DNA from 2 places in the Paenibacillus sp. FSL K6-2393 genome. Region 1 is predicted to be linked to the other one. Evidence: riboswitches for the same ligand, from Rfam matches in the RefSeq annotation. Region 1 holds a riboswitch; the other holds the start of a gene.
The links. A riboswitch is a leader RNA that binds a small molecule or an ion and turns the genes downstream of it on or off. The one in region 1 is predicted to bind glycine.
Positions count from the first base shown of each region.

Region 1 (10,131 bases):
TTGGTGGTGCGGATCAAGCAATCGTTATTGTAAACCGTCCAAGTAGTTCAGGTACTCGTGCAACTTTCGAGAAGTATGCATTGGGTGCAAAAATGGATGATATCCAAGGTTCGATTCAAGAAGATTCTTCTGGTAACGTAAAAAAATTGGTATCTGAAACGCCAGGTGCTATTGGTTACCTCGCCCTGTCTTACTTGGATGACAGCTTGCAAGTGTTGAAATACGAAGGTGTAGAAGCAACAGTTGAGAACGTAGAAGCAGGAACTTATCCAGTATGGGCTTACGAGCACATGTACACAAAAGGTGAGCCTGATGCAGCAACAAAAGCATTCTTGGACTACATCTTGAGTGACGAAATTCAACAAAACGACGTGACAGAACTTGGATACATTCCAATGTCAGGTATGAAAGTAAAACGCGATGCAGCAGGTAATGTGGTTGAGTAATCTTTGAACTTGCGCATACAGCGAAAGAGGCGGACTTAGGTCCCGCCTCTTTACGCGGTTTGCTCTAAAATAATCCCATATTTTGCATTAATTCTACTATAGAAGGATGGTTGTTATGGAACAGACCGAAGGGGGAACGGTAATGAATAACAAGTTGAAACCGCGCCGGCCCTTAAAAGAGAAACATTATTGGGAAGAGTGGACGGGACGGATCTATACGTCGATTTGTGTCGTTTTCCTGATCGTTGTCATGTTTTCCATTGTTTATTTTGTAGCGTCCAAGGGACTATCGACATTTTTCCAAAATGGAATAAGCATAAGTGAATTTCTTGGTGGGAAAACGTGGAATCCAACTGGAGAGCCTGCGTTCTACGGGGCATTGCCGTTCATCACAGGTTCTTTCATTACAACCTTGCTTGCAGCATTGATCGCAAGTCCGCTTGGCCTGTGTGCAGCACTCTTCATGACAGAGATTGTACCGGGTAAAGGGAAAAAAATCTTGCAGCCTGCGATTGAGCTCTTGTCCGGAATTCCATCCGTTGTGTACGGATTTATCGGTCTGAGTGTCATCGTACCTTTGTTGCGCAGTATCTTCGGTGGAACAGGCGTCGGGATTGCAGCCGGATGTCTTGTTCTCGCGGTAATGATACTTCCTACGGTGACAAGTATTATGGCAGATGCCTTGTCCGCGTTGCCAAAAGGATTGCGAGAATCCTCCTACGCACTGGGGGCCACTCGCTGGCAAACCATCTACCGTGTCATTATTCCAACGACTTTGCCAGCTTTGTTGACAGGTGTCGTTTTGGGTATGGCTCGTGCGTTTGGTGAAGCTCTTGCTGTACAGATGGTTATCGGTAATGCACCGCATGTTCCAACATCCTTGCTCGAATCAGCTTCAACATTAACAAGTGTAATTACTCTCAGCATGGGTAACACCACGATGGGTTCTGTTCATAACAATGCACTGTGGAGTATGGCGCTTGTCCTGTTGGTGATGACATTTGTCTTCGTCATTCTGGTTCGCCTGCTTGAAAGGAGAAACCGGGTATGAAAATGAAGGCAAAGACGGTAGATAAAATTGCAACATCCGTTATCGTTGTACTGGCCCTGTTCATTGTTATTCTATTGCTCGGTCTGCTTGGCTTCATCATGTATAGAGGCATTGGACATATTAGCTGGAACTTCCTGACAAGCGCACCACAGTTGCTTAAGGGTGGCGGCGGGATTGGTCCACAGCTCTTCAACTCCGTATTCTTGCTTGTCTTGACCTTGATTGTTACCATCCCACTCGGATGGGGCGGCGGAATTTACATGGCGGAATACGCCAAACCAGGCAAGATTACCAGCTTCATTCGTCTGGTCGTTGAAGTGTTGTCATCATTCCCATCCATCGTTATCGGTTTGTTTGGTCTTTTGCTGCTAGTAAATCAATTTGGTCTTGGTTTCTCCCTGATCTCGGGTGCCTTGGCTCTGGCGATCTTTAACTTGCCACTGATGGTACGGACAACGGAACAGGCCTTCCGGGCCGTTCCGAAGGAACAGAAGGAAGCAGGTCTGGCGCTTGGACTGTCCAAGTGGAAGATTATTACTTCAATTCTGCTACCTGTGGCATTGCCGAGCTTGATTACGGGTACGATCCTAGCATCGGGCCGGATCTTCGGTGAAGCAGCCGCGCTGATGTTCACCGCAGGTATGAGTAGTCCGCCATTGGACTTTACAGATTGGAATCCAACGAGTCCAAGATCACCGCTTAATCCTTTCCGTCCGGCAGAGACACTTGCTGTCCATATCTGGAAAGTGAATAGTGAAGGTATTGGGCCAGATTCCAAAGAAGTGGCAGCAGGGGCGTCCGCCGTGCTTGTCATTCTCGTGCTGGCGTTCAATCTAAGTGCACGCTGGATCGGTCGGGTTGTATTCCGCCGCATGACAGCTTCGAAATAAGGAGGAACCAACATGGCCATACCTTTTGGTACGGAACAGTTAAGCATATATTATGGACATTTCCAGGCAGTCAAGCAGATTAGCCTGACGTTTCCTGAAGCAAGCGTAACGGCTCTTATTGGGCCGTCTGGGTGTGGTAAATCCACGTTCCTCCGGTCGCTGAACCGGATGAACGACGAGATTGCCGGTTCCCGTACAGAGGGACATATCTGGATGGACGGTAACGATCTGAATGAGCCTGGAACCGATGTAATCAAGCTTCGCCAGAAGATTGGCATGGTGTGGCAGAAGCCGAATCCTTTTCATAAGTCCATCTACAACAATATCGCGTTTGGCCCCCGCTACCGCGGTACGAAGAGTAAGAAGGCACTGGATGAAATTGTGGAAAAAAGCTTGCGTCGTGCTGCGCTCTGGGACGAAGTGAAAGACAGGCTGAACGAGTCAGCTCTGTCTCTCTCGGGTGGACAACAGCAGCGTCTGTGTATCGCCCGCGCCCTGTCTGTTGATCCGCAGATTCTGCTGCTCGACGAGCCTGCATCTGCACTTGACCCGGTATCTACGGGTAAAGTTGAAGAGTTGATTACCGAGCTCAAGAAGGAGCTGCGGATTGTTATTGTTACCCATAACATGCAGCAGGCGGCGCGCATCTCGGATTATACAGCTTATTTCTATCTGGGAAGCATGGTTGAGCACGGGGATACAGAGCATATTTTCACGAACCCGGACAATCGTCTGACGCAAGAATACATTATGGGTCGTTTCGGTTAATTGGATCATGGAGTGTAACATAGAGCAATAGACAGAGAGATTAAGAAATAATAGAGACAAAAGAAAGCACAATGCCTGGACGGTTGTTCGGGGGTTGTGCTTTTTTAATTTATAATTTTAGTGGGATTTTCTGTATGCGGGATAAACATTATGCTACGATATTTAGTGTGAAGAGAACGTTTACATGACTTCGAAGGAGATGTTGATAATCACTACGAATCAGATGTCTTACGACCATATGGCAGCTCAGATTATACAGAACTACACTATTGAGAAACCTGTCGTTTCATATATTCGCCACAATGAGAATCTGACATATCATGTCGTCGATGAAGCAAGCGGGAAGAAGTATCTGTTACGTATCCATCAAGCCGCATATACAAGTATGACAGGCATTCAGCATACGCTTCCTGCGCTGAAGGCAGAGATGAACCTGCTTCATGAGTTAAATGCAACGACGGAATTGCGCGTGCAGCATCCGGTACGGAATGTATCGGGAGACTGGGTCACGGTATGGAAAAGTGAAGCGGGTAAAGAAATCTGCTGTACAGTACTGGAGTGGATTGAGGGAAGGGACATCCAGCAGGGAGAACGCCTGACAACAGAGCAGATCTATGATCTTGGGGCACAACTGCAGATGCTTCATCAATATGGGCGTGAGCAGAATCAGACAGATCGAACAAAGGTGCGGCCGGCATATGGCAACATCCATGAGAACTTGGTCATGCTAGGGCAGCTAGAGGAAGGCGTCCGACTGGGGATTTTTACAACGGAAGACTTCGACCTGCTTCGTGAGACGTTTGAGAACATTAATGAACAGTTAGAAACATACCCGCAGCACGCAGGAACATGGGGGATCATTCATGGGGATATTACTCGCAACAATCTGCTGATAACGGATCAGGGCATATCTATGATTGATTTTTGTCTATACGGGTATGGGTACTATCTTTTTGATGCTGGAGGAGCAGCACTTATGTTCAACCGGGAGGAACGAGATATATTCTTATCCGGTTATACCAAACAGATCGCACCACTGACGGATCGTGATATCCGATTAATGGAAGGATTCATGTTGATTTTTACACTGGGTTATTATGCCTTTCAGATGGCGAATGAGTCGAGGCACGAATGGATGAAAGATCGCATGCCGAAGCTATGCAGCAAGTATTGCAGACCTTATGTACAGAACGAGAGCATATTTTATGAACTGTGATTTATAATCCAGATGTGCAGACTCGGATGGGTTAGTGAGCAGTGTGGATCAAAGATTATGGTTGCCTGAATACCCGAACGGTTTCATGGACAATATCATAAATAATAGTAAGCACATCATTGATTGAAGTAGAACGAAATGAGCTGTTTAAAAGATCTTTTTAACGTATTAATGTAATGAAAGCTGACAAAATATTCTGGTTATCATCGCTTCAATAGGAAATGAAGGAAATACACCCAAAGAAATCGTTAAGTTTGTTGACACTGATCTTCCGGTCGATTAATCTTAATGAAGAAGAAATTAATGACTTCCATGACTGTTCTGACATAAGCTCAGAATGGTTCCATATAGCGGATGATAACGAGCGGGAGAGACCTGGGTTAGCCGAGCACAATGGCTAGTATTCAGGCACCGAAGGAGCAAGCTGCTGCGCACCCGGCGCAGTGGTTAATCTCTCAGGTAAATGTACCATCGTTGGACGCAACTCTGGAGAGTGCGCGAACTGCGCCACCCAAGGGGTATATGATCAGTGGGACCGGTGAACTTGTCTGTAATCGCAGGCAATGCACCTTGTCGTGAGACACTGCTGATCGTGAAACTCTCAGGTATCGAGGACAGAGAGAGGGCCTGAGGCCTTCTTCTGTCCTTTTTTGATGTCATCATTCAGTAAATAAGGAACAATATGGATTAGATTCTGGATGGAAATGACGAATACAATTGGAGGGTTATAAAGTGCGATTTAAAGATGTTTTCTCAATTATTGGTCCGTCCATGACAGGGCCTTCAAGTTCACATACAGCTGGAGCGGCAAGGTTAGGGAGAATTGCTCGTCAGTGGCTTGGATGTACGCCAGAACGTGCCCGGCTGACGTTATATGGTTCATTCGCTGACACGTATCAGGGGCACGGAACAGATCTGGCACTGATCGGCGGTCTTTTGGACTATGTCACAGACGATCCACGTATCCCGGATGCAGAGCAATACGCAGAGGAAGCAGGCATGGAGGTTGAGTTTTATACAAGTGGCCTGCCTGCTCCTCATCCAAATACGGTCAAAATTGAGTTATGGCATGGAGAACGTGCCTGCTCCTTAATCGGTGCATCCATTGGTGGTGGCAGTGTATCGGTGCATGCGATGAATGATTTTCGTGTTCAGATTAGTGGTGAGTTTCCAACACTTGTTCTGCGACATGCGGACAAAGCAGGGGTGCTTGCATCTGTAACGTCCACGATCAGTTCATCCGGGGTTAACATCGGGTATATGCAGGTGGACCGGAAAGCCCGTGATGGCGAAGCGCTTACCGCGATGGAAATGGATGGTGTGCCTAATCCCGATATGCTCAGGCGTCTAAGGGAGCTGGACCATGTGCTGGACATTCGTGTTATCGATTTGAAGAGAGGAGTTGATTCGGATGCGGTTTAAACATTTGCACGAACTGAATACGATCTGTACAGCAGAATCCAAAACCATTGCTCAGCTGATGATCGAGGAGCAGGTTCAGGAGACCAATACACCGGAAGCGGATGTTGTGAAACAGATGTCTGAATATTATCAGGTGATGAAGGAAGCGGTACGCAAAGGGTTAACGGAAGATACGACATCACGCAGTGGGTTAACGGGTGGAGACGGTAAAAAAATGGCCGAGTACATTCGCAAGGGTGAGACTTGCTCAGGAGATGCTTCCGCACTTGCCATGGCGTATGCCCTGTGTGTATCTGAAGTGAATGCCTCCATGGGTCGGATCGTGGCAACACCAACAGCCGGTTCCTGCGGCATCATCCCCGGTGTTTTTATTAGCTCACAGGAGCGTTTTGGCTGGACGGACGAACATTTGGTGAACGGGTTGTTCTGTGCGGGAGCGATTGGTTATGTTATTGCCAACAATTCATTTATCTCCGGGGCCGAGGGTGGCTGTCAGGCGGAAGTGGGTTCCGCGATCGGCATGGCTGCGGGTGCCATGGTTGAACTGCGTGGAGGTACACCGGAACAGGTCGTTCATGCCGTTGGTTTGGCGTTAAAAAATACACTGGGCCTTATCTGCGATCCGGTCGCAGGCCTTGTTGAAATCCCGTGCATCGTCCGTAATGGACTGGGTGCGGTTACGGCGCTGGCTGCGGCTGACATGGCCCTGGCCGGAGTGCGTAGTGCCATTCCGTCAGACGAAGTCATCGACGTCATGCTGGAAGTAGGCAGTGCGATGCCGAGCCGCCATCGGGAGACAGCCCAGGGCGGACTGGCCCAGACACCAACCGGCCGCAAAATGATGCAAAAGCTGGCTAAACCAAAGGCAAAGCGTGCCGAGCCTGAGCAGGAGTCGAAGCCAGCGGATTCTGACACAACTACAAGTGGGGTGGACAATGCTCAAGTGGACAAGGATACTCAGGTTTAAGCTGAACCGGGACCACCGATATATAAATCAGTGACATTATTATGTATAACGGCGAATACAAAAATACAAAAACAAGCGTCCGCGAACCCGAATCCGGGTTATGCAGGACGCTTGTTTTATGCTGCCAGATGAAGCGAAGTTAGGATACTTATATCAGATGAATGTGTATTATGACTCTAGTTCTGGCTCACAGCCGTACTCAGTACGGCATATCCATACGCAGGCAGTTCAATGGCGAGTACGCCATCTTCCTTGGCGGTACGATGGTTTCCGCCGAATAACTCGGTCCATTCTTCGTCACCGGCCTCCAGCTCGACAATAGCCGTCTCTTCTGATCGATTGAACAGAACCAGAATGCGTTCCTCCTCATTTTGCCGCTCAAATACCAGTTGGCTGCCATCGGGACGAGCCTGCAGGAAACGAACGGTGCCTTCTGCACGCAGGGCAGGATGAGCATGACGCAGGGAGATTAGTTTCTGATAAAAGTCGAGCAGCTCCCGGTCCTGCTTCGCTTCGTCCCATTCCATGCATTTACGGCAGCCCGGATCATGTTCGCCGTCCATGCCAATCTCGTCTCCGTAATAGATGCACGGAGCACCCATGTAACTGAACTGGAATAACGCAGCCAGCTTCATCTTGCGTTGGTCGCCTTCACACAACGTGAGCAGCCGTGGGGTATCGTGGCTGTCCAGCAAGTTGAACGCCACTTCGCTGGCCTGAAGCGGATAACGGGATAACTGTCGTCCGATGGAGTTCGCGAACTGTTCTGCGTGCATTGTATTTTTCACAAAGAAAGCATTTACGGCATCGGTAAACGGATAGTTCATGGACGCATCGAACTGGTCGCCTTGCAGCCAGGCAGAGGACTCATTCCATACTTCGCCCAGAATATAGGCATCCGGATTAGCCGCTTTGACTACACGGCGGAAATCACGCCAGAATGCATCATCCACTTCGTCTGCCACATCCAGCCGCCATCCGTCCGCACCCACTTCCTTGATCCAGTACTCGGCAACCTCCAGCAGATAGGCCTTAACCTCGGCATTCTCCGTATTCAGCTTTGGCATATGCGCTTCGAATCCGAAGGTCTCATACGTAGGAATGCCGTCCTTCACGTCCAGCGGGTATTCATGTACATGGAACCAGTCCTTATATTTGGATTGTTCTCCGTTCTTCTGCACATCCACAAACGGCGCAAATGTCTTCCCGGAATGGTTAAACACAGCATCCAGAAGTACACGAATTCCACGTGCATGGCATAGCTCGACCAGTCGTTTCACGGTATCTGCGTCACCAAAGTGCCGGTCTACCCGCAGGTAGTCCTCAGTATCGTATTTGTGATTGGTGGTGGCTTCGAAGATGGGTGTGAAGTAGATCGCATTAATGCCAAGATCGCTGATGTAATCCAGATGGTCGATCACGCCCTGAAGGTCACCGCCGAAGAAATTGAAAGGTGTTGGCTCGCCACCCCACGGCTCTACCTTTTCCGGACTAATATCCGGGTTGCCGTTGGCGAATCGTTCGGGAAAAATCTGATAGAACACCGCATCCTTAACCCATGCAGGGGGTGTGAATACAGCTCCGGCATGAATATAAGGGAACTGGAACATACGACCCGGATCGTCCGGCTCTTCTTCCTGGAAGTCCGTCTCGGTCATCCAGATCTGTTCTTCGCCGCTTTTGAGCAGAAAAGAGTATTTGAGTCGGTGGTAGGGAGGTTTCACTTCACCCTCGTAGTAATCGAACATGGAGTCAGAGGTGAACTTGGTTAGGGGAACCAGCGCTTTGGTTGCATCCCACGCATATTTATCCCCGGTCAGGGCATGTACCTCGGTCAGGTCATTCTTTTTGGCACGCAAACGCAGATGGATTGTATCTTGGTCATAGGCATAGGCCCAGTTTCGTTTCGGTTGATGATAGATGGCTTCCAGCAGCATAATGAATTTCCTCCCGTCAGGTGTGGATATAGTATGTACTTGGTAGACTTGATTAATATGACATTCCCCACGTTAATGAATACGCTATAATTAGAATGTGTGGTAACGTAAAGGACTTTAACATTGTTTCAACAAGACATGAATCCATATGTTATAGACATCTTTTACCATGATGATGCTCAGATATATCATTAACCCAATGGGGGCAGAAAGGAAACGAATATTCGGATGAAAACCAAACTGTTATATATTGAAGATGATACGGAAATTGCGACTTGGGTCAGAGCCGATCTGGAGGAGCGCGGTTATGAGGTGGTATGGCTCGGCAGTGGTGAAGGTGCAGCGGAGGCTGCTGTCGGTTGCTCACTCATTATTCTGGATGTCATGCTGCCTGGGCTGGATGGATTTACGGTGGGACAGCGACTGAAAAAAGAACATCCCGCCGTGCCCATTGTCATGCTCTCGGCCAGAACGTCCATTGACGACAAGTTGCACGGTCTTGATTTTGCCGATGACTATGTGACCAAACCATTTCACCCCGATGAACTGGCTGCCCGGATTGAAGTACAACTGCGTAAGGCAGGAACGGCGGTATCCACGGATGCTGCCCTGAAGCTGGATCATCTCTCCATCTATGAGAAGGACAACCGGATCGTCAATGAGGAGACGGGAGATGAGATTATTTTATCGGGAAAACAGTTCCACATCTTCGCCTACCTGCTACGACATATGGGCATGATTCGAACCAAAGAGCAGATCTATGAAGCCGTCTGGAACGAGCCCTATCTGGATGGGGACAAGACTTTAATGGTACATATTCGGCATCTACGCGAAAAGCTGGAGCTTGATCCGGCCAATCCTGTAGTTATTCAGACGGTCCGTGGTGTGGGATATCGTGTGAAGAAGCCATGATTCGGTGGTTCAGAGAACGGAAGATCATGAAGGGAGAACGAAGTATGGATCAAAAGCAATCCGGGCGGCGCAAGCTTCGCTTTGGGCGGTCCTTGATGTCCAGATACATCCTACTGATCTTGGCGGCTGTATTATTTGTGCCCGTTGTCCTTCCGATCATATCCGTTATATATATTGTCGTAGTGAATAACACGAATACGAACCGCGACGCGCCTTACGGTGATGTTACCCGGATCAGTAACCTCTGGTCACGTGAAGCGAAGAACCTGGATGGTGCTTCGGATGAAGAGATTAAGGCCCGGTTGGAGCAATTACATGGCTCGTATCCCAAATCTTCCATGTATCGTGTGAATGTGAGCGGTGAGACCCTCTTTATTCTCGGTGGTGAAGATGTAACGCTTCTGAAATCCACGTCGCCGGATGGCAGAACAGACACGACATTGAGATGGTCACTGGATTCCGGGCAAACGACAGAGACTCATATTCCATCCTTATGGAATGTAAACAATACGGTGCAATTCA
Region 1 is NZ_JBBOCU010000002.1:518,645-528,775, forward strand. Features, by position in the region: gene MHI14_RS29545 (phosphate ABC transporter substrate-binding protein) at 1-446, shown strand, start outside; gene pstC (phosphate ABC transporter permease subunit PstC) at 562-1,497, shown strand; gene pstA (phosphate ABC transporter permease PstA) at 1,500-2,387, shown strand; gene pstB (phosphate ABC transporter ATP-binding protein PstB) at 2,400-3,155, shown strand; gene MHI14_RS29565 (phosphotransferase enzyme family protein) at 3,379-4,371, shown strand; glycine riboswitch at 4,727-4,851, shown strand; glycine riboswitch at 4,856-4,991, shown strand; gene sdaAB (L-serine ammonia-lyase, iron-sulfur-dependent subunit beta) at 5,104-5,793, shown strand; gene sdaAA (L-serine ammonia-lyase, iron-sulfur-dependent, subunit alpha) at 5,783-6,760, shown strand; gene MHI14_RS29580 (alpha-glycosidase) at 6,937-8,697, opposite strand; gene MHI14_RS29585 (response regulator transcription factor) at 8,926-9,609, shown strand; gene MHI14_RS29590 (HAMP domain-containing sensor histidine kinase) at 9,654-10,131, shown strand, end outside.

Region 2 (10,131 bases), on a different contig from region 1:
TCGTATCAGTTCCATCCGCATATGCCTGAAGGGCCGGGCGAACCAGACGATCATTTGGAGACAACTTGCGCAGCGGGGAACGACCAACTCGAGTAACCTCATCGGTGAGATACGGGTTGACAAACCGTCCCAATATTTTGACAATATACTGCTCATGTTCTTCCGGGTTGAATGCAAAACGCTTCACCAGAACTTTTCCGGTTTCCTGCAAAGCACCGTATACAATCGATTTCACCTTCTCGTCGGCAATAGCCTTCTGAATCGTGTCATACCCGTGCACATTACCTATATAAGCTGCAACGCAGTGTCCTGTATTAACAGTGAACAGCTTCCGTTCGATATACGGCTCCAGATCATCGACATATACGATACCCTCAACCGGTTTGAATGCAGGAGCCATCTGGGAACGATCCACCACCCACTCGTAAAAAGGCTCCACCTGTACATGCAACGGGTCTTCATGATGCTGAATAGGCACTATCCGGTCTACGGCTGAATCTGGAAAATAAACGTACTGATCTGCAAGGGAACGCACTTCTTCATTGAGCAGAGCATATACATGTTCTTTCAACTGTGTACTGGCTCCAATGGCGTTCTCACAAGCAATAATGTGAAGTGGGTTTTGAACAGGACCTGAATTCAGTCTTTTCTCAAGTCCCTTTGCAATACCTGGTGCAATATGTTTCAGCACACCCACACCCACTGCGGTTGTAATCAGATCAGCTTCCACAACGGTTTGGGCAACCGTCTCCAGCTGGGTCCCATCAATTGCATTTACGCCTGTGACGGTCTCCTGATCCTTGCTCTCGTTAGCCAGTTCCACCGTATACTGCCCCCGTTGCTGGAGAGCTGTTACCAAGTTCTGATTCACGTCGGAGAAAACCACCTCATAGCCCGCACGGGACAGAATCAAGCCGATAAACCCGCGACCAATGTTACCTGCGCCAAAGTGTAGGGCCTTCATAGCTCCATTTCACTTTCCAGAATAGCGATAACTTCTTCGGCTGTTTTCGCCAGACGCAAGGCCTCCATATTCTCATCTTCAGCACAGATCACCGCGATGCTAGTCAGGATCTCCATATGTTCCCCGCCTTGAGCCGCGATACCAATGACCATATAAGCCTTTTCTTCGCCAAAATCAACACCCTGTGGATACTGGATGACAGAGATACCTGTGGATAAAATGAAAGCTTTGGATTCCTTCGTACCGTGCGGAATAGCCAGGCCGTTCCCTACATAGGTCGAGACAATCTCTTCCCGTTCAATCATCTTTTCAATGTAATCAGCGGTAATATGTCCCGCATCCTTCAGAATCTGCCCTGCCATACGAATCGCTTCGTATTTGTCCTGAGCCGTCGCGTTCATGATGACTTTATCTGTTGTTAACATACTCATAATGGTTGACCTCCAATTTCGGTTTTACTGCGATAAAATCCAACAAGTTCTTGGGACAGGTAATGGATGAGTTCATCCCTGATTCCCTTTTCCAGCAATGTAATCATTTCTTCCTGCAATAACAGGGCACTGATCTCACTGAGAACCTCCAGGCTTTCCTTGGATAATTCTCTGGGACCAAGCATCAAGAGGACATGGGTAACTCCTGCCGGATCATCCGGCGTACGAAGAAGTGGCTCAGTGAGTTGAAACAAGCTAATGGACGGCCTATAAATTCCCTCACTGCGTGTATGAAACAGCGCAAGTCTTGTACCGGGAATCTTCTGACTCCCCACTGCTTCACGTGCCTCCAACCGTTTTGCGATCTCCCCCGGTTCCTTCAGCACACCAGATCCATGGAGTACGTTGCACATCGCATACACCGTTTTATAGAACCCGATGTCCTGATTATCCAGCGGGTACACCTGAAACTTGCCAATAATTCGGACGATTTCAACTAAAATAGCTTCCATTCCATCAGGGTCAGAGTAACGACTTGTCGTCTGAACCTCTGCTTCACGGGGCTTATTATGCTGTCGTTGTAACGTTGTTGTTCGGATAAAATGACGCAGACGTTCGCTCTCTTCTGCCGTAAGCAGTGGACTCACTTTGTAATACTGATGCTCATCCATCGGCAGATCAACAGTAGATAAGACAAGATCATATTGATCTGTAGGTATCCGGGCAGCCTCGTACCAGGACACGCTATCCATAATCCGAATCTCGGGAATCTCCTTGGATAATCGGCTGGAAAGCATGCGTGATGATCCGATTCCGCTTGTACACACGATGATCGCCCTGATCTCCCGTTTCAATGCACGTAACCTCTCGATGGAAGCTCCAAAGTGCATAACCAGGAAACCAATCTCCTCATCCGGAACGTCTGTGCCTGGCCAAGCTTGCCCCACAGATTTTTTGACATCTTCAAAGAGGGAATCATAATCCTTGCGAATCTGCTGCAAAAGCGGATTACGAATCATCTGTTGTCCTTCAATTCGCTCCATTACAGGTTGCATATGACCAAGCAGACCTTCACGAAGCAAACGATCCTCATGAAAGGCGTAATGCGTCCTCGCCTGCATCTGATCAATCAGTGAATGTACCCTGTCCAGTAAAATCAAGTCGTCTATTGGCAACAGCCTCGAAGAGTGAATCCGCTGCTCTGTCTCAACTAATAGTCTGTGAAAATAAGCTTGCTCATCTTGGGAGAATGTCAGCCCCAGCTGGGTGGATAACACACCACACAAGCGGGAAGCCATATAAGGTGGAACCTTCATCTCATCCTGCTCTGCAACTGCATCTCCCGTGTTCTCTCGTGGAGACATACGGCCAATGCCAAAGCCTTTACGAATACGTACAACCGCTACGGATAATTGAATCAGCAGCTTCATGTATTGCCGTTCCGGGATGTTCTCCAGCCATTCGATATCTGGTTGCCATAACGCATTCTCGACCGTAAGCACATCACCGTGCCCAATCATATCCAACAGTTTTTGGTTTACGATGGATCCTCCCTGTTCTGGCTGTCTTCCGAATAGGTCGGACTCATCCAGAAATTCGAGAGCAAGTGCAGCTATGGCTGTGCGATGAATCGTCTCACTTCCGTTAATCTTGACGCCATATCCACGTCTGCGAACCAGCTTCAGTCCCGCCTGACGAATTCGTGACTCCAGATCGTCCAGATCAGTGGTTACGGTGGATACGGTCACTTTCAGATCCGAAGCCAAGGCGAGTAACTTTACAGGCTCCGGTTCATCCAGCAGGATGCAAAGCATGAAGAGCTTACGCTCTTCCGGCGTAAACTCTACATATTCTTTACCCTCTAGTTGCTGGCGCAATACAGCCAGATCATCGGAACCGGCATCGATTCGGATACCGGTTCCTGATTTTTTTTCCAGCCTCATGCCCAAAGGTTCAAGCCATTGTTCAATCATTTGCAGCTCCCGGTGAACTGTTCGGGTACTGACCTTTACTTCAACGGCGATTTCGCCGGCAGTGACTTCATGTGGATGCTCCAGCAGAAACTCCACGATTTCACGTTGTCTTTTGGTAATACTCATATCTCAGCCTCCGGCTCAGGGAAAACAAATGCGTGCAATTACTTTAGACGTTCAACGAGCGCATCGTATTCCGGGCTTTTTAGGAAGTTGTCGATGGATATATGTTCTGCGTTCGGCGCAACGGAGCGGGCACGATCGGTTAATATTTGTTGTGTGATGACCACATCTGCATCCGGCGGGATATCACTGATAGCCGTATTGGTCACCGTAACGTCAATCCCCTCTGCCTTCATCTTCTTGCGTAGAATGGAAGCACCCATGGCACTCGACCCCATCCCTGCATCACAGGAGAAGACAATTTTCTTCACGTCTGTTTTGACTGTAGAAGAAGCCATATCTGCGGCTCTGTCTGCTTCACGATGATTAGCCGTAATGCCAGCGTTTGGCACGGTTCCTTGACTCTTCATGTCTTTCATCCGACTGGATGCGGACTCCAGATCTTCGTCCTTTTGTTTACCCGTTTTCAGCAACACTGCTGCTACCAGGAAGGAAACGACGGCTGCTACAAGCACCCCTGCAAGCATTGGCAGGTATCCACCTTTTGGTGTTAAGAGGAAATACGCGATAATACTACCCGGTGATGGTGCTGAAACAAGTCCTGCTCCGGTGAGCATAAATGTTAATGTACCTGCGACGCCACCCGCAATTGCGGCAAGAATCAGAATTGGTCTCATCAAAATGTAAGGGAAGTAGATCTCATGAATTCCCCCGAAGAAATGAATGATAACGGCACCTGGTGCAGAAGATTTGGCCATTCCACGTCCGAAGAAACAGTAAGCAAGCAAGATACCAAGTCCCGGACCCGGGTTCGATTCAAGCATGTATAATACGGATTGCCCTAATTCTCTCGCTTGATCTGTTGCAATTGGTGTTAGAATCCCGTGGTTGATTGCATTGTTCAGGAACAATACTTTACCTGGTTCAATGATTAGGTTGACCAGCGGCAGCAAACCAAGATTCATTAAGCCTTGTACCCCGGCAGATAATACTTTGCTAATTGCTTCTACAGCAGGCCCGATGCCCAGTAGCGCAAAAATCCCCAAGATCCCGCCAATAATACCGGCTGAGAAGTTGTTAACCAGCATTTCAAATCCGGCTCTAACTTTACCTTCGATCGATTTATCAAACTTTTTGATGATCCATGCTGCCAGTGGTCCGGCAATCATGGCACCTAGAAACATCGGGATATCACTACCCACGATGACCCCAATGGTCATAATGGCACCCACGACACCACCACGCTGACCATGCACCATCGTACCCCCGGTGTAACCGATTAACAGTGGCAGCAAATATTTGATCATCGGATCGACTAGCTGTGCCAGTGTCTCGTTAGGGAACCAGCCTGTTGGAATGAACATGGCCGTAATTAATCCCCAGGCGATGAACGCTCCCATATTCGGCATGACCATACCACTCAGGAAACGGCCAAAACGCTGCACACCTACCCGTAGCCCACCTTTGGAATTGGACGATTGGTCCAAATTACTCATTGTATTATCCTCCTTGGATCAAGTGATTATGATTTATGAAAGGGGTATCATTTCTCCCCTGCTGTAATCCTAAGCGAGAATGCTCTCCTGTTCAATGAAATGAAAGCGTACTTTCGTCATGAACAATGATGACAACATTAGGTTATGTAATCGTTTTAATCGATGCATAATGGCTGAACCCATTGGTACACAAGGTTTTTCTTGCCTATGACTTTTATCATTTCCAGAGTCATTTTCTAACCTATAGCTTGGTCCAATCAGATGATTTACATCCACAATCTGCTCAAATCTACATTCAAAACCATTCTTGGAAAGCACAAAAAACCTGTGCAAGCATCCGGCTCACACAGGTCGAAACAATATGAAACTCATTTCATTCGCTTATAAAATATATGTTAATAAGTACAAGTTCGTTGATACTATTCTTCCGTATGTTTACGATACGCGTCTGCATTCATCAATGTAGACAATGCTGCTGTCAGATCTCCCTCAACACGAATCTCAATCATCCAACCTTCCTCGTAAGGAGAGCTGTTCACAAGTTCAGGGGAGTCCTGCAACGAATCATTGACTGCAATAATTGAACCTGTGACGGGAGAGAACAAGTCGGAAACCGTTTTGACCGATTCAATCGTTCCAATGCTGTCCTCTGCTTTTACATTGGTTTCAAGGTCAGGCAATTCCACAAACACAATGTCACCCAGCTGATGCTGCGCGAACTCGGTAATGCCAATACGTACAGTATCCTCCCCTACGGTTTGCACCCATTCGTGCTCTTCACTGTACAGGAAATCACTTTTCAATTCGCTCATCGATATCCGCCTCGCTTTTCATTAAATGAGTGCATGCGTTCTTTGACCTTAACCTTTTTCCCAGAACATAGCGTATGATATTTTTGATTCAAATGTCAAGATACCTCACAATTTATTTATTGATCACCTCTAAATCCTGTAACCCGATTACACTCTTTCTTCATATACTGGTGAATATTAGAATAGTAAGCGCAGTCTTTTTAAATACACGAACAATAACATTGAAACCAAATTAAATATTCGGTTTTTAATTATAATCTATGACATCGTTCTTGACATCGGTAGTGGATTCACGTTTTAATGAGAGGAGTAAATGTGTTTATTGGACTATGTTATACCCGCGGATGAATGTAAAGGGAGAGATTACCCGTGACACCCGATTCGGGATGTACATGAGGTAACGCCGAAGGAGTAAACCACCGATAAGCGGGGGTGAATCTCTCAGGCAAAAGGACTTTTACGGGACGCAACTCTGGAGAGCATCTATTCGCCCTGTGCGGGCGTTATGATCACCCAAGGGGAAACCTGCTGCACAACGCAGCGGGGTAACTCTCAGGTACAAGGGACAGAGCCTTAGAATACAGCGTGCTACTTGGCATGCCGATTCTTTGGCCTGTCCTTTTCCTTTTTCCCAAAAAACGAAAAACAGGATGTAGAACGGCGCTGTCATAGCTGCCTTAACATACTTATCTACGAAAAATCTCTGCTGAAAAATGTAAAAATACCCTGGTTCATTGATCCACGATTGTATATCCGGCCGGTTGACGGCCCATGACGAGGTGATTTGATGTCCGATTTGCTTAGAACACCACTCTTCCCACTGTATCAGCAATACGAAGGCGTACGGTGCATTGATTTTGGAGGCTGGGAGCTTCCAGTGCAATTTAGCGGAATCCAGAAAGAACATGAAGCGGTGCGTGAGCGTGCTGGACTATTTGATGTATCCCATATGGGTGAATTCACCGTACAGGGTGAGCAGGCTGAAGTTTTTTTGCAACAAATGACGACCAATGATGTGACCACGCTCGTTCCGGGTCAAGCCCAGTACACCCTGATGTGTTATCCAGATGGCGGTGTGGTAGATGATCTGCTCGTGTATAAGCTGGAAGATCAGCATTACATGCTCGTTGTTAATGCCTCCAACATCGACAAGGATTGGGCGTGGCTGCAAGAGCACTTGATCCCTGGCGTAAGCATGACTAACGATTCTGAGCAGACGGCGCTGCTCGCCTTGCAAGGTCCACTGGCTGTAGATATTATCGGGAAAGTTACAGATACGGATGTATCCTCGATTGAGCCTTTCCGTTTTGTACAGCAGGCAGAGGTATGCGGCGTTAAATTACTGTTGTCCCGTACAGGTTATACCGGTGAGGACGGCTTTGAACTATATGTACCTGCGGACCATGCTGCTGCGGTGTGGAATGGATTAATGCAAGCCGGAGAAGGTCACGGACTCGTACCAACCGGACTTGGTGCCCGGGATACACTGCGCTTTGAAGCAAGGCTCCCCCTGTATGGACAGGAATTGTCGGCAACCATCTCTCCGCTCGAAGCTGGCGTTGGCATGTTTGTGAAGCTGAATGCCGGACCTTTTATCGGATACGAAGCCTTGTTACAGCAAAAAACTGACGGGCCTGCCCGCAAACTGGTCGGCATCGAAGTGCTGGAGCGTGGTATTCCCCGCCCCCACTATCCGATTTACGCCGAAGGCGTACAGATTGGTGAAGTAACAACAGGCACGCAATCACCTACATTGAAGCGTAATCTGGGGCTTGCTCTCATCGACAGTAAATACGCTGCGCTGGGAACCCCGCTTGAGATTGAGATCCGCGGCAAGAAACTAAAAGCCGAGGTCGTGAAGACCCCTTTTCATAAACGGACACGTACGTCGAAGACACCTACTCAAGGAGCTGATCAAGCATGAGCAAGCACCGTTACATTCCCATGACTGAGCAAGATCAGAGCGCCATGCTCGCAACCATCGGTGTGGATACGCTGGAGGAACTGTTTCAGGACATTCCGCAGGAGATTCGTTATCAGGGCGAGCTGCCCGTATCCTCCAAACTTGATGAATATGCGCTGACACGTCATATGTCCAAACAAGCCGGCGCTAACGCCAATTTCGAAACACACGCCAGCTTCCTCGGCGCTGGCATATATGATCATCATGTTCCTTCCGTCATCAATCATGTCATTTCCCGTTCCGAGTTTTACACTGCCTACACACCTTATCAGCCTGAGATCAGCCAAGGTGAACTACAGGCCATTTTCGAATTTCAATCCTACATCTGTGAATTAACCGGTATGGCTGTAGCCAATGCCAGTATGTATGACGGCGCAACTGCCTTTGCAGAAGCAGGTAATCTGGCCGCAGCGGCAACTCGTCGCAAACAGCTCATCGTATCCCGTACCGTTCATCCGGAAGCCCGTCAGGTATTGCAGGCATATGCGCACGGATTAAGTCTGGAGATTGTCGAGATTGGTTATAAGGATGGCGTCACTGATTGGGATGCCCTGCAAGCCGCCATATCGGACGATACCGCTGCTGTCATGATCCAGAGTCCGAACTTCTTTGGTGCTGTAGAAAATGTAAAACAGGCTGCCGACCTCGTGCATGCGCACAAGGGCCTGCTCGTTGTAAGTGCCAACCCGCTATCGCTGGGTCTGCTGGAAGCCCCAGGCAAGCTGGGTGCCGACATCGTTGTAGGTGATGCGCAGCCCCTCGGCATCGCCGCTTCACTCGGCGGCCCGACATGCGGATATTTCGCCGTATCCCAGCCTCATATGCGCCGAATTCCTGGCCGAATTGTAGGCCAGACCACCGATCGCAACGGCAAGCGTGGTTTTGTACTCACACTGCAAGCACGTGAACAGCACATCCGCCGCGAAAAGGCGACATCCAACATCTGTTCCAACCAGGCTTTGCTTGCACTCAGCGCATCTGTGTACATGTCCATCATGGGTAAACAGGGCATGATCGATGTCGCGGATCTGAATTTGCAAAAGAGTCATTACACCCTGAATACATTAACTGCGATTCCTGGAGTTAGCCTTACTTTTAATGCACCAACATTTAATGAATTCGTGATTAATCTTCCTGAAGGAACAGACGTGGATGCTCTTCAGTTGAAACTGCTGGATGCAGGCTTTATTGGTGGCTACGAACTCGGACGTGATTATCCGGAGCTTACCGGACATATGCTGATTGCTGTTACCGAACGGCGCACTAAGGAAGAGATTGACGAATTCGCACGAGCATTGGAGGGATCGCTGTGACTCAGGAAACGACGACGACAACGACAACATCGCTACAAGGACAATCGGAAACGGGTACCTCTGTCTCCACTTCGGTTCAACCTGAGACGGATACAACATTTAGTGCACAGACCTTATCTCCTGCTCCGGAACAATCATTGATTTTTGAACTCAGCAGCCCTGGACGTGTCGCTTATTCCTTGCCAGAATGTGACGTTCCTCGTCAGGCTGCCGATACGTTGATTCCCCGGGAAATGCTCCGTTCGGAAGCAGCAGCACTGCCGGAAGTGTTTGAGGTAGATGTTATTCGACACTATACCGCTCTGTCCCGCCGCAACTTCGGGGTAGATAACGGATTTTATCCACTGGGCTCTTGTACAATGAAATACAATCCGAAGATCAATGAGGATGTTGCCCGTTACAATGGATTCGCCAAAATCCATCCGTACCAGCACGAATCCAGCATTCAAGGTGCACTTGAACTGTTATATACGTTGCAAAACGACCTTGCAGGTTTGACAGGTATGGATGCTGTGACTCTGCAACCAGCTGCGGGTGCCCATGGAGAATGGACTGGACTTATGATGATTCGTGCCTACCACGAAGGTCGTGGCGAACAACGTACCAAAGTCATCGTGCCCGATTCTTCGCATGGTACCAACCCGGCAAGTGCAACCGTTGCAGGATTTGAAACTGTGACGATTCCATCCCGAGCAGACGGACTGGTCGATCTGGATGCACTCCGTGCAGCAGTCGGTTCGGATACGGCAGCATTGATGCTGACAAACCCGAATACACTTGGTTTGTTCGAGAAAGACATTCAGGAGATTGCATCCATCGTACATCAGGCTGGTGGCTTGTTATACTACGATGGCGCAAACTCCAATGCCATTATGGGCATTACCCGTCCGGGTGATATGGGCTTTGACGTGGTGCACCTGAACTTGCACAAAACGATGAGCACGCCTCATGGCGGTGGTGGACCTGGTGCCGGACCAGTCGGTGTGAAGAGCCGCTTGATCCCGTTCCTGCCTAAACCGATGGTGATCAAGAATGCTGATGGTGTATATTCACTGG
Region 2 is NZ_JBBOCU010000001.1:1,595,185-1,605,315, reverse strand. Features, by position in the region: gene MHI14_RS07010 (mannitol-1-phosphate 5-dehydrogenase) at 1-964, opposite strand, end outside; gene MHI14_RS07005 (PTS sugar transporter subunit IIA) at 961-1,395, opposite strand; gene MHI14_RS07000 (BglG family transcription antiterminator) at 1,392-3,494, opposite strand; gene MHI14_RS06995 (PTS mannitol transporter subunit IICB) at 3,533-4,987, opposite strand; gene gcvH (glycine cleavage system protein GcvH) at 5,407-5,799, opposite strand; glycine riboswitch at 6,144-6,266, shown strand; glycine riboswitch at 6,270-6,370, shown strand; gene gcvT (glycine cleavage system aminomethyltransferase GcvT) at 6,587-7,723, shown strand; gene gcvPA (aminomethyl-transferring glycine dehydrogenase subunit GcvPA) at 7,720-9,075, shown strand; gene gcvPB (aminomethyl-transferring glycine dehydrogenase subunit GcvPB) at 9,213-10,131, shown strand, end outside.
Region 2: linked by a shared signal. The riboswitch ahead of gcvT (glycine cleavage system aminomethyltransferase GcvT) and the one ahead of sdaAB (L-serine ammonia-lyase, iron-sulfur-dependent subunit beta) in region 1 are both predicted to bind glycine.